Regions from separate parts of the Aeribacillus sp. JST-2 genome, predicted to be linked through region 1. Evidence: riboswitches for the same ligand, from Rfam matches in the RefSeq annotation. Region 1 holds a riboswitch; each other region holds the start of a gene.

Region 1 (4,170 bases):
ACACTAAAATCATTCCGGAGCTTAAGAAAAAAGCGGAGCTGGCAGAAGATCAAATGGCGGTTCAAGAAGTGAATGACATGATACAATTCGCAGACAGGCTGGAGAAGCGGATTCATGATTTGAAATTATCTAGGCAAATCACAGTCCAAAGCGCCCCGCAAATCCGAATGATTCAAAATATGAATCAAACATTGGCGGAAAAAATCCAATCATCCATTTTAACCGCTATCCCTTTATGGAAAAACCAAATTGCCATTGCACTTACCCTTTACCGGCAAAAAGGGGCGCTTGAGGCACAAAAACAAGTAACAAAAACGACTAACGAGCTGCTGTTAAAAAATGCTGAAATGTTAAAAACGAACACAATCGAAACCGCAAGAGAAAACGAACGCGGAATCGTTGATGTTGAAACATTGAAAAAAACACAGGAAGATCTCATTTCAACGATTGAAGAAACGATCCGTATTCAACAGGAAGGACGGATGAAACGGCAGCAAGCCGAACAGGAGCTTCTACAGCTTGAAAACGACTTGAAATCAAGGCTTTTGCAATTCAAATCAGAATAAAACGAAACAAACTTCCCCGAAAAAATTGTTTCAAAAGCTTTCATTCGGAAAAACCGGATAAACAACTTTTTTCTATTTTGTTAAAAAATATCCGCCTTTCGCCGAAATGGTTGGAGAAAGGCGATACTTTCCCTTCTTGAATCACTCCCATCCCCTTGCAGCCCCAAATATACAAGTGGATGGTTTTTCACTTTAATCGGGCAATTGCCGCTTCTCCCCTCACTCTTCTTTCACTTTAATCAAACTGACACTTCCTCCATTTGCTTTAAATGATGAATGACATCATAAAACGTATCAAAGCTTCTATGATTTAAACCTAATTGACGGCATTTTTCAAAAAGAAAATCTCTTGCAATCACAATATCGGCCAGCTTTGCCGCTTCCAAATCCGTAATCGAATCCCCAATAACGATTACGTAGTGATCATTGGAAGCAATCTTGCGAATAATCGATGCCTTGCATAATCCGCAATGTTGATCACAATGTTCATCACATTCATGAAGCCATTCAATGTTGATAAAATCCCCTGAAAAATCGGCGTTATTGCAAAAAATATGATCTTCCGGAATAAGCGGTTTTAACAACGGTTTCACAAAAAAATCCATTCCGCTGCTGACAACATATAATGGCAATTTGTTTCTTTTCGTATATTCGACAAGTGCTTGAAACCCTTCACGAATTTCGGCTGTTGATAACACATATTCAATCACATCGTATACTTTGTAGGAGAGCAACAGCGAAAACATTTGTTCCAATCCTTCTTTAACGGATATTTTTTCCGACAACATTTTCTCCTTAAGCCTCTTCCATTCGGGAGGCGCAAATTTTTTCATGATGGCAACAACGGTGTCTTCTTTTGTGATTGTTCCAACAAAATCACATATGATAAGCGGTTTTTTCATCCTTTCACCTCTACGATAGAACTTACACAAATAAAAAACCTCTTTTCGCAGCCTTGCGAGAAGAGGTTGGAAGTTTCATTTACGAAACATCCTTATCTCTCAGCAACATGCTGCAAGAATTAGCACCGTGCTTAAAATAAGCCGGTTGCCGGGCTTCATTGGGCTCGTCCCTCCGCCTGCTCTTGATAAGAATGTATGGCATATAAATTTTTTCGTGTTAAATTAATTCGGATTATGCCAGTCTTTCAGCTATTTGTCAATCCTTTTTTGCGAACTTTAAAAAATATGTAATATGTAAAAGATAAATAAGCGAATCATGAAAATCAACGGTTTTCCCTTTCAAAAGCTTGCGAAGAAACTGTTCCCCTTTTTCGGAAACTGCTGATCCGGCCAAAAGCCGTATGGAAAATAAGAAAAACATATCGAAGGAAAGCCTTTGGGAACCCGAAGCAAAGCGTTTTCGTGCTCACCCAATACACCTCTTGAATTTCTCACAAAATACCGTATATTGGAATTATCTACTTGTAAAGAATCAACGTCAGGCGGTGATGAGATGGAAATCACAATCTCTTGTTTGCAAACGAATATTTTTCCCTGCAACCCGGAGCTAAATATTGAACATATGAAAAACAAGCTTATGGAAGCAATGAATAAGGCGCCGGACATTGTCGTCATGCCGGAACTTTGGACGACCGGATATGATCTTGAACGTTTCTCTTACATCAGTGATGCAGAAGGAAGCATCACAAAATCTTTTTTAAGCAAATGGGCGAAAGCTTACAATATCCATATTGTGGGCGGTTCCGTCGCTAAAAGAACGAACCAAGGCATTTATAATACGATGTATGTTGTGAATCGGAACGGAAGGATCATCCATGAATACAGCAAGCTTCATTTGTTTCGATTAATGGATGAAGACAAATATTTACAATCCGGGCAAGATGATAGCTATTTTGAGTTGCCAGGCATCCCGGCTTGCGGGGTGATCTGTTATGATATCCGTTTTCCTGAATGGATCCGGATTTCCGTCTTAAAAGGGGCAAAAATTTTATTTGTTGCCGCCGAATGGCCGAAGCAGCGCTTGGATCATTGGCGGACGCTCCTTTTAGCACGCGCGATCGAAAACCAATGTTTTGTTGTCGCTTGCAATCGTGTCGGATCTGACGGAAAAAATGATTTTGCAGGCCATTCCATCATCATCGACCCGTGGGGAGAAGTAATGGCCGAAGGAGGCGAACAGGAAGAGATTGTCACGGCAAAAATTGATTTGAACAAAGTGGTTCAAGTGCGGGAAATGATTCCGGTTTTTGCTGACCGCCGACCTGATTTTTATACATGTGAATAATTGATGACTCCCCATGAGTATATCAAAGGGATCATTACAGAAAAAAGAACCCTTTCAAAGCCATTTCGGGGCAAAATCAGCATATTGTTTCGCTAAACTCTGCGGCTTTTTCCGAAGAGTTTTAAATTCTATCCATTATAATGAACAAACGCGCTTCTCCAAATCCAGCAAAAAAGCTTTTTTATCTACTTGATTTCCTGCATAGCCGACAAGTTTTCCATTTTGGCCGATCACCCGATGGCACGGAACAATAATCGGAAGCGAGTTCGCCTTGTTTGCTTGGCCTACCGCCCTGACTGCTCTCGGATTTCCGATAGCTGCTGCTACCTCTTGGTAACTGCGGACTTGGCCGAACGGAATATTCATCAGTTCTTTCCAAACTTTCTCCTGAAATGGAGTACCGCTTTGCTGAAAAGGAAAGGTGAATTCGGTTCGTTTTCCTTCAAAATATTCTTCCAGCTGCTTTGCCGCCTCTTTTAAAAGCGGTGTGGCTTTGTTTAAAACATGAGGAGAGCCGAGAAGCTTCTCCCATTCATTCTCATCCATTAGGACAGAGATTATGATCCCGTCTCTTTCAACTATTCCTATTTCTCCAAGCGGAGTCGAAATAGCACTGAAATAAACCATAACACACCTCAAATGTCTATTTTTCGATTGGGAGTGAAATATAAAAAGTGGTTCCATGTCCGACTTTGCTTTTTACTTTCACTTTTCCTTTATGTTCTTCAATAATTTTATAGCTGACCATAAGTCCCAGGCCAGTTCCCCTGTCCTTCGTTGTATAAAAGGGTTCTCCGAGCCGTTTTAATTTATCTTTGGAAATTCCCGGTCCTTCATCTTGTATGGCAATTTGCACCCATTTGTCGTTTTTTCGATGTATGGACACAAATATATTTCCGCCATTTGGCATAACCTCAATGGCATTTTTCAAAATATTGATGAACACTTGCTTCAATTGATTTGGCTCACAATAAATGTCAGGGACGTTTTCATACTCTAAATAGATTTGCACATTCACCAATATCGCTTGGGCATTCAGCAGGTCAATCGTATCTTTCATGATTTTAATGATATTTTTCTGCTCGAATCGCACCGCCTGTGGTTTGGCCAAAATAAGAAATTCAGTGATGATCGATTCGATTCTTTTTAACTCGGAAGTAATTACATTGAAATATAATGAATGATCCTCTTTTATGCTTCCTTGCAAAAGCTGAATGAATCCTTTTAATGCTGTCATTGGATTCCGAATTTCGTGGGCGATTCCGGCTGCCAGCTCACCGACAACATTTAATGTATCGGATTTTCTTAGACATTCTTCCATTTCTTTCCTTTCAGTAATATCACGAAAAATCGCCAA
Region 2 (4,170 bases), on a different contig from region 1:
CCGGCGCCTATCGCACCAGCCATTGCCGTGTAGCCGACCAACGCGATTGCGGTTACGGTTATTCCCGATACTAAGGCTGGGAGCGATTCCGGTATCAGCACTTTAAAAATAATGGTGCTTGTTGTCGCTCCCATTGATTTTGCCGCTTCTATCACGCCTTTGTCCACTTCCCGCAAAGCGATTTCTACCATTCTTGCATAAAATGGCGCGGCTCCGATAATAAGAGCCGGCAAAGCGGCATTTGCCCCCAATATCGTTCCAACCACCGCTTTTGTAAAAGGCAATAGCAGGATGATCAAAATAATAAACGGAATAGAACGGAAAATATTTACAACGGCAGCTACAATCGAATGGATGACATTATTTTGCCACAGATTCCCTTTTGACGTTAAAAAGAGCAGCAAACCTAAAATGATGCCGAGGAAAAATGTAGCTGCTACAGAAACTCCCGTCATATAAACCGTTTCGTACGCTGCATCCAAAACTTTGTCCCATTTCACATTAGGCAAAAAAGTCTCAGCCATTCGCAATCACCTCCAATTCTATTTGCTGATTGCGAATATATTCAATGGCTTCTTTAATTTTTTCTTCTTTGCCGTCGATATGAATAAGCAGCGAACCGTAAGATCCGTTTTGCGTTTGCGATATTTTTCCTTGCAAAATATTTACATCAACGTCAAACTGTCTGATCAGCTTGGAAATGACAGGTTGTTCCGCACGGTCGCCAATAAACGTCAGTTTAACAACCTTTCCTTTTTTATACTTATCAAGAAGGTGTTCCACCGTTTCTTTTGTTTCCTCGGGTTCTGTCACTTGTTTTACAAATCGTTTGGTAATGTCGGCCTGCGGATTCCGGAAAACGGTTAAAACATCCCCCTGCTCAACAATTTTTCCGTTTTCCATCACGGCAACCCGGTGGCAAATTTTGCGGATGACATGCATTTCATGTGTGATCAGCACGATTGTCAACCCCATCCGCTTGTTGATGTCTACAAGCAAATCGAGAATCGAATCAGTCGTCTGCGGATCTAATGCTGATGTCGCCTCATCACATAAAAGCACTTTTGGGTTATTGGCCAGAGCCCTCGCAATGCCGACCCGCTGTTTTTGGCCACCGCTTAATTGCGATGGATACGCATCTTCTTTCCCTTCGAGACCAACTAGTTTTATTAGTTCATCCACCCGCTTTAGCCGCTCGCTTTTGGCAACGCCGGCAATTTCAAGAGGAAAGGCGATATTTTCGCGGACGGTTCTTGACCAAAGCAGGTTGAAATGCTGAAAAATCATGCTGATTTCCTTGCGTGCGGTTCTAAGTTCTTTTCCTTTGATACAGTCAATTCTTTTTCCCGCCACATTAACAGATCCCCCTGTCGGCTTTTCAAGGCCGTTCAGCAAACGGATTAGCGTGCTCTTTCCCGCTCCGCTGTAACCGATTATTCCAAAAATTTCTCCGCTTTGAATCTCAAGGTCCACCTGATCCACAGCTTTGACTTGATTTCGATTGGATTGGTAAATTTTCGTAACAGCCTTAAGTGAAATCATCTTCTCACCTTCTTTCTTACAACATAGGAGGTGTCCCCGTTAAACGATTAAAAAGCCTTCCTGCAAGAGCAGAAAGGCGGAAAATATTGCAAATCCTTCAAACCTTTCCATCTTTCAAAGCAATGATGCTTTGCGTGATTTGGCACCATTTCAGCAATATCCTGACGGTTGCCGGGCTTCATAGGGCACGTCCCTCCGCCGCTCTTGATAGAAATTATCTAATATTTAACTTTTTACGTTAACAAACTACTTGGCTAGGATTTTACCACCTGCCTACCTTCATGTCAATGGAAAAGTCCAATTAATTAAAGAAAAACAATTTAGAATATTTATGAATGATCAGCTGCTAATGATAAAATCGCTTCCAATCTTAAAATATCCCGAAACGTCCCTTCTACTTTAATCGCCTTCAATTCCATCAGTTGCTGAAGCTTTAATTGTCCCGTTAATAGATCCTTCATTTGTCCATCGTTTCCTGTCATTTTCAGATGAACTGTTTCAGGCGCAGTTTCCATACACTTCAGCCCCTCTATATCCAGTTGAAAATAACACTTGGAATGTTTAGATTCGCATGCAATAATGAGAGGTATGGAAGGAAAAAGCGGCTTGATCAAATGATGCTCATTCACTCTTTTTAATAGAGACTCAAACAATGTTGGACCCCTCCAGCAAGTTACGGTTTATAAACAACTACTTCTTTCTCTTTTCCCGTCTTCCTGCTGGCAGTTGTCGACAATTTCACAACATATGTGACATTTCCCAAGAAATAATGTTCTTAAGAAGGAACGTATTTTTTCAATAGCTGATAAAGATAGTCAACGGAATGAAAAGCATATATTTTTTTAATGATTTTCCCGTTTTCAAAAATCAATAGACAGGGGACACTTTCAATTTCCCATTCTTTAGCGTATTCAGGGATATAATTTAAATTTTTCATTAAAATGGAAATAGAGGGCATTATCGTTTCAATAACCGACAACATTTTGGATGCTAATTGGCACGTGCCGCAAAACGGCGTGTATAAATATAAAACTGTCCTTTTTTGTTGATGAATCTTTCCCAATTGTTCCGATGTCAATTCATTCATTTCAACATTTCACACACCCTTACGATAAATATTTTACATGGACATCAATGTTGGCACTCAATAGAATTGAGGCTATGTGCTTCTCAGGCGCCGATGCCACTTCTCTGTACATTTTGTCGATGTATAAATGGCTGGCCTCCGGGAGCTCCCGTTTAAATTGTTTTCTTAGTCTTTCCCCTGCTTTGTCCGCATCAACTAAAATATAAACTTCCTTGTAAAACAAGCTTTCCACCAATTCGTCAAGCTTGGAAATACTTAACGTTCCATTCGTGCAAATGACTTCCACAGGCTCATTTACGATCTTTTCAATTTTCAGCTTATCTGATTTTCCTTCTACAATGATCACCTTTTCGGCCTCTGTACTTGCCATTGGCATCACCTTTTTGATTTTGGGGTCATTTCGCAAAGCATTTTTTGTTGATAGCAAATATCTTCTCTTTTCCTTTTTATTCCTAATTTTAAAAAAGCAAAATCCCCCTCTCGCTTAGAGAAGGGGATTGAGCCTCAGTCTTCTTTTACCATTTCTTCATATTCTTCAGCAGTCATCAGTTTTTCGACATCGCTTATATCATTAGGCTCCACAATAATCATCCAAGCTTTTTCATAAGGCGACTCATTTACATATTCAGGATTATCATCCAGTTCTTCGTTCACTTCCACTACTTTTCCGCTGATTGGTGCATAAAGTTCAGATACAGTTTTAACGGACTCGACGCTTCCAAACGGCTCGTCAGCAGTTATCTCATCACCAACTTCTGGAAGTTCAACGAAAACAATATCACCTAATTCAGATTGAGCGAAGTCAGTAATGCCGATTTTCACTTTATCCCCTTCTACCTTCACCCATTCATGTTCTTCAGAATAACGCAATTCTTTTGGTGTGTTCAATGTTTTTCCCTCCATGCCAAAATATTAATTTAAAGATTTCTATGATAAATAGAAAATCTTTTTTTCATGAATTTCTCCACGTTTTTTCAAATTCCTCTTCTTTAAATCCAACTGTAACCTTTTCTCCATCTGTCACGATCGGACGTTTTATCAGCATGCCGTCAGACGAAAGCAACTCATAAATGTCCTCTTCTGACATGGCTTTTACTTTCTCTTTTAAACCTAATTGCCGATATTTTTGTCCGCTTGTGTTAAAAAATTTTTTCAACTCTAAACCGCTTTTTTCATGCAATTTCTTTAATTCATCTTTTGAAGGAGGATTTTTTGCAATATGTATCTCTTGAAAATCAATGTTGTGCTCTTCCAGCCACTTTTTTGCTTTGCGGCAGGTTCCGCATTTCGGATACCAATACATCTTCAAAGCCAAGCTGATTCACCTCCTCCATACAACACCAATCATATTTTATCATATCCAACAGGACAAGACTAATAACTTGACCATTATTTTTAAGACCAGACTCTTTCATGAGTCTGGCCCCATTGAATTTCATTTTATACAATATATTTTCCTTCTTCAATTAATTTTGCCGCAATTTGCCGTTTTTTTTGTATAGCATTGATCGGCACGTATCTTGAAAGTTTCTTTAACGCCG
Region 3 (4,170 bases), on a different contig from region 1:
CAAGATGGCGTACATTCGGATTAAAAGCGGCGGCGACGGTAAAGTTCGTCTTTTCCCCAAGAGACTTTCCGGAATAGGACAGTCCCTCATTAAATTGTTTAATTAAACTGATTAAATCGAACGATGATAAATCAAAAACAGAGGTTGCACCAGGAAAATCGCCGATTTTGGACGGATCGCCGGTAACCGCTAAAATATCATGCAAACCGAGTGTGTGCAAGCCCATCAGATGAGATTGCAGGCCGATCAGGTTTCTGTCTCGGCAAGTCAAATGAACGAGCGGTCTGATTCGATAACGGCTTTTTAAAATTTGGGCGCATGCCAGATTGCTGATTCTTGGCGTGGCAAGGGAATTATCTGCCAGCGTAATCGCGTCAATACCGGCTTTTTTCAAAGCTTTTGCTCCCATTAAAAATTTATCAATGCCGAGCGTTTTGGGCGGATCTAATTCAACAATAACAGATCGTCTTTCTTTTACAATCTCCGGAAGTTTTGTTTCCGCAAGCGGTTTTGCAGGGGAAAGAATAATATCGACATCAGGTTGTTTTACTTTTTTTTCCGCCACCGGAGAAAGGTGCGACACCGCTTCAGCCATTGCCCGAATATGTTTTGGCGCTGTGCCGCAGCAACCGCCAAGCAGCCGGACGCCTTGCTCTCGGAATTGCAGAGCTGCTTCAAAGAAATAGTGTTCATCCGATTCATAAACTAATCTTCCATTTTCATAACTCGGCAAGCTGCCGTTTGGAAAAGCGGATAAAAAAGCTTTTTCCGGAATCGGTACTTCTTCCAACGATTTCAGCATATGATAAGGGCCTAACCGGCAATTGAGCCCGACTATATCAGCTCCAAGTTCTTCAAGCATTTTTAAGCCGTCTGCTAGTCTTGTCCCGTTTTGAAAAACCCCCTCTTCGTGCAATGAAACGTTTGTAATGATCGGCAAATCCGTCTCTTTTCTCGCTATTTGCAAAACGGTTTTCAGTTCTTCCAGATCGTAATAAGTTTCCAAAATAAGGCCGTCTATCTCTTCAGATAAAAGGACATAAAGTTGATCTTGAAAGCTCTTTGTAATATCCGGTAAAGAATAGGCGCTTTTTTGAAAAGAGCGGATGCCGCCGATTGTTCCAATGACATAAGTTTTGTCAGTTGCATTTTTTGCCGCTTCTTTCGCAAGTTCGACACCTTTTTGATTGATCTGCTGCATTTCATCTTCCAAACCGTATCTTGAAAGCTTTAATAGATTGGCGCTGTATGTATTTGTTTGAATGACACGCGCGCCAGCTTCAATATAAGTTGTATGAATTTGTTTAATTTCGTCCGGTTTGGAGAGATTCAGTTCATCAAAACATCGGTCAATACCATAAGAATACAGAAGAGTCCCCATTGCTCCATCAGCAATTAATATATGATGTTTTAAATCTTGCAAAAGCCCCATAAAAAAGTTCCTCCAATCATGAAATCAATCGCAGAAGGAGGTGTTGCTCTAATAAAAAGAAAAAGCCTTCTAAGAAGAAGACTTTTTGAGCAATTTCCCCTTCTTCTTATCTTTCGAGCGCACTTTGCGCATCGCTGGATTTAGCACCTTGGTACCCAATGTTTTCTACTGGGTAATCCGGTTGCTGAAGGTTCATCGGGCCAGTCCCTCCGCTTCTCTTGATAAGAATCATTTACATATTCAATTAGTTATATAGGATTAATCATAATGTAACGGATTCTATCAGAATAATCAATATAATTTTTTTATTTTTTCAAAAAAACTTCTGTTTTACGGGCAGGATCATTTAACGAAAATTGATGAATTGAACGTCAATCGGCAAGTCGGCGCTTTTTACCGCTGCGATCACTTTTTGCAAATCGTCTTTGTTTTTGCCGCTTACCCGGATTTGGTCGTCCTGGATTTGGCTTTTTACTTTTAGTCCGGTCTTTTTGATAAGAGCGTTTATTTTCTTGCCGTTTTCTTTGTCAATTCCGTTGACAAGTTTTGCTCTTTGTCTGACAGTGCCTCCGGCGGCCTTTTCGATTTTTCCGTACTGAATGTTTTTGGTGGCCACACCGCGCTTAATCATTTTCCCGATTAGAACATCTTTTAACTGATTCAGTTTAAACTCGTCATCGGAAATGAGGACAAGTTCATCTTTTTCCAGGGAAATATCGCTTTTCGATCCTTTAAAATCATACCTGTTAGCAATTTCTTTTTGCGCCATTTGAATGGAATTCGTCACTTCCGCAATATCCACTTTAGATACAATGTCAAATGAATTTTCCTTTGCCAACGTTTTACCTCCAAGCTATGTGATTTATATCAATTATAGTGAATCGGAGGCAGCTGAACAACATTTTTTAAGCTTTTCTGGCAGACGGTAAACCAATTTTCAACCAAGCTGACGAGGGCGGCGGCTGCCTCCTGTTCATCGGCGCCTTTTGCACATATCGAAAGTTTTTCGCCTTTTTTCAAGTTAAGGGTGAGCAGCCCTAGGAGGCTTTTGCCATCAACTGTTGTATCGTCCTTTTTCACGGTAATCGTTGATTCAAATCGGTTCGCTTGTTTGACAAAAACATTGGCGTAGCACTTGTTGAACGCTATATCATTTTGGAAAATGGACGTTTTCTCAATCATTTTTTCACCTCATCATGATTGATATGTTGTTAGGAGGCAAATGTTGCCGACAGTTTCCATCATTTTAAAATTGAATGGATTTTTGCTGCGGAAGTTGTTTCAGAACATTTTGGGGAGAGAAAGGCTTGCAAATTTTTTATTGCTTCCAATGAATCGTCGCCTTCAGCAACAATGCGCACTCGACCTTCTAAAAAAGCGGCAAAACCGAGCATGCTTAGAATGCTTTTGGCATTTAACTGAAATTTTTTTGTGCGGAACAGAATGTAGCTGTTATACTTGACGGCTTCGTGGACAAGGGAAATAACATATTCCGGATCCATTTCTTCCGTAAGATATATGGAAATTTCATGTTTCTCCATTTTTGACACCTCTTACATTTACGTTTTTACAGATATCTTACATAGAGGCAAATGAGAATTCCATTTGTTCGTCATTTCTTCTTCCAAACAAAGAATAGGTTTGAAATTTTGACTGTTGCAAAGACTATGAAGTTTATGAAAGGTTATTTGGACAAAATGTTTTAAAGACTTTAAAAAAATCGGTTGTCTATGTAAGCACTTTTTGGGTTTTATGCGGCTCTCTTCCGCCAACCAGCTAAAAATAGACTGTCCGCTAAACGGACAGCCTATCCCCTTCCGTTACTCGGAATCTCCGATCGGACGGACAATTCGAATTTCGGCCGTAACAAGACGGTGTTCTGTCTGTGGAACACCACCCGGATTTTTTCCCCATACAGAAGGCAATACAAAAGATGTGATTTGTTCGTTTGTAGCGCCGTTTAGGGAATCCACCCTGATTTGAAATTCAACTTCAGCTTCGTCTTTTACATCGAAGGAAAAAAAGTCGGAAGACAACGGAGGAATATAAAATGTTGGATTGGCTATACGGCTTTTTCCGCCGTTCAAGGAAAAGACTCTAACTTTGCCGGTTGCGGTATCCTTTGGACTGTTGTTTAATATTTTGACAATAAATTGTCTTGTGTTGGATCCATCTAATTCAATAGGTCCTGTTGAATATAAAACTGCTATGTTCATCACCCCCTTATTTTGAATTACTAACACTATATGAAAGCTTGTTTGCATTGGAAGGGTATATAAACGAAGGAAAAGACACATTTTCATTCGATGATCAAGAGAAGATAAATGTGTGATCGGTTGAGCTGAAAAATCGGATTACCTGTTGTGAGAAAATAACTAACGAATTTGTAATGGAGAATTTTCTTCTTTTCCGAAGACGACAAAACGTACAAACTTTTGTTAAGGAAAATGTTTTATAAATGTTATAATGGACGTAAAAAAAAGGAGGGACCATCATGCTGAAAAAAATGAATGTGGAAAGCTTTAACCTTGACCACACGAAAGTGAAAGCGCCTTATGTCCGTTTGGCAAGCGTTATTCAAGGTGAAAAAGGCGATGTCATTCATAAATACGACATCCGGGTGAAACAGCCCAACAAGGAACATATGGAAATGCCTGCTCTTCATTCCCTTGAGCATTTAATGGCCGAAAACATCCGCAACCATTTAGGTCATGTCGTTGATTTAAGCCCAATGGGCT

The links. A riboswitch is a leader RNA that binds a small molecule or an ion and turns the genes downstream of it on or off. The one in region 1 is predicted to bind S-adenosylmethionine.
Positions count from the first base shown of each region.
Region 2: linked by a shared signal. The riboswitch ahead of AC0KTX_RS09460 (methionine ABC transporter ATP-binding protein) and the one ahead of AC0KTX_RS02120 (2-hydroxy-3-keto-5-methylthiopentenyl-1-phosphate phosphatase) in region 1 are both predicted to bind S-adenosylmethionine.
Region 3: linked by a shared signal. The riboswitch ahead of AC0KTX_RS04730 (bifunctional homocysteine S-methyltransferase/methylenetetrahydrofolate reductase) and the one ahead of AC0KTX_RS02120 (2-hydroxy-3-keto-5-methylthiopentenyl-1-phosphate phosphatase) in region 1 are both predicted to bind S-adenosylmethionine.

Region 1 is NZ_JBVVUU010000002.1:173,070-177,239, reverse strand. Features, by position in the region: gene AC0KTX_RS02125 (toxic anion resistance protein) at 1-566, shown strand, start outside; gene AC0KTX_RS02120 (2-hydroxy-3-keto-5-methylthiopentenyl-1-phosphate phosphatase) at 806-1,468, opposite strand; SAM riboswitch class I at 1,558-1,660, opposite strand; gene AC0KTX_RS02115 (carbon-nitrogen family hydrolase) at 2,022-2,813, shown strand; gene AC0KTX_RS02110 (methylated-DNA--[protein]-cysteine S-methyltransferase) at 2,949-3,440, opposite strand; gene AC0KTX_RS02105 (PAS domain S-box protein) at 3,457-4,170, opposite strand, start outside.
Region 2 is NZ_JBVVUU010000014.1:65,451-69,620, reverse strand. Features, by position in the region: gene AC0KTX_RS09465 (methionine ABC transporter permease) at 1-524, opposite strand, end outside; gene AC0KTX_RS09460 (methionine ABC transporter ATP-binding protein) at 517-1,542, opposite strand; SAM riboswitch class I at 1,647-1,756, opposite strand; gene AC0KTX_RS09455 (SCP2 sterol-binding domain-containing protein) at 1,872-2,171, opposite strand; gene AC0KTX_RS09450 (thioredoxin family protein) at 2,318-2,629, opposite strand; gene AC0KTX_RS09445 (toprim domain-containing protein) at 2,649-2,999, opposite strand; gene gcvH (glycine cleavage system protein GcvH) at 3,134-3,517, opposite strand; gene AC0KTX_RS09435 (arsenate reductase family protein) at 3,582-3,944, opposite strand; gene AC0KTX_RS09430 (acyl-CoA dehydrogenase family protein) at 4,070-4,170, opposite strand, start outside.
Region 3 is NZ_JBVVUU010000005.1:129,314-133,483, reverse strand. Features, by position in the region: gene AC0KTX_RS04730 (bifunctional homocysteine S-methyltransferase/methylenetetrahydrofolate reductase) at 1-1,432, opposite strand, end outside; SAM riboswitch class I at 1,536-1,660, opposite strand; gene AC0KTX_RS04725 (YajQ family cyclic di-GMP-binding protein) at 1,779-2,270, opposite strand; gene AC0KTX_RS04720 (HPr family phosphocarrier protein) at 2,300-2,614, opposite strand; gene AC0KTX_RS04715 (HPr family phosphocarrier protein) at 2,674-2,973, opposite strand; gene AC0KTX_RS04710 (hypothetical protein) at 3,253-3,648, opposite strand; gene AC0KTX_RS04705 (S-ribosylhomocysteine lyase) at 3,927-4,170, shown strand, end outside.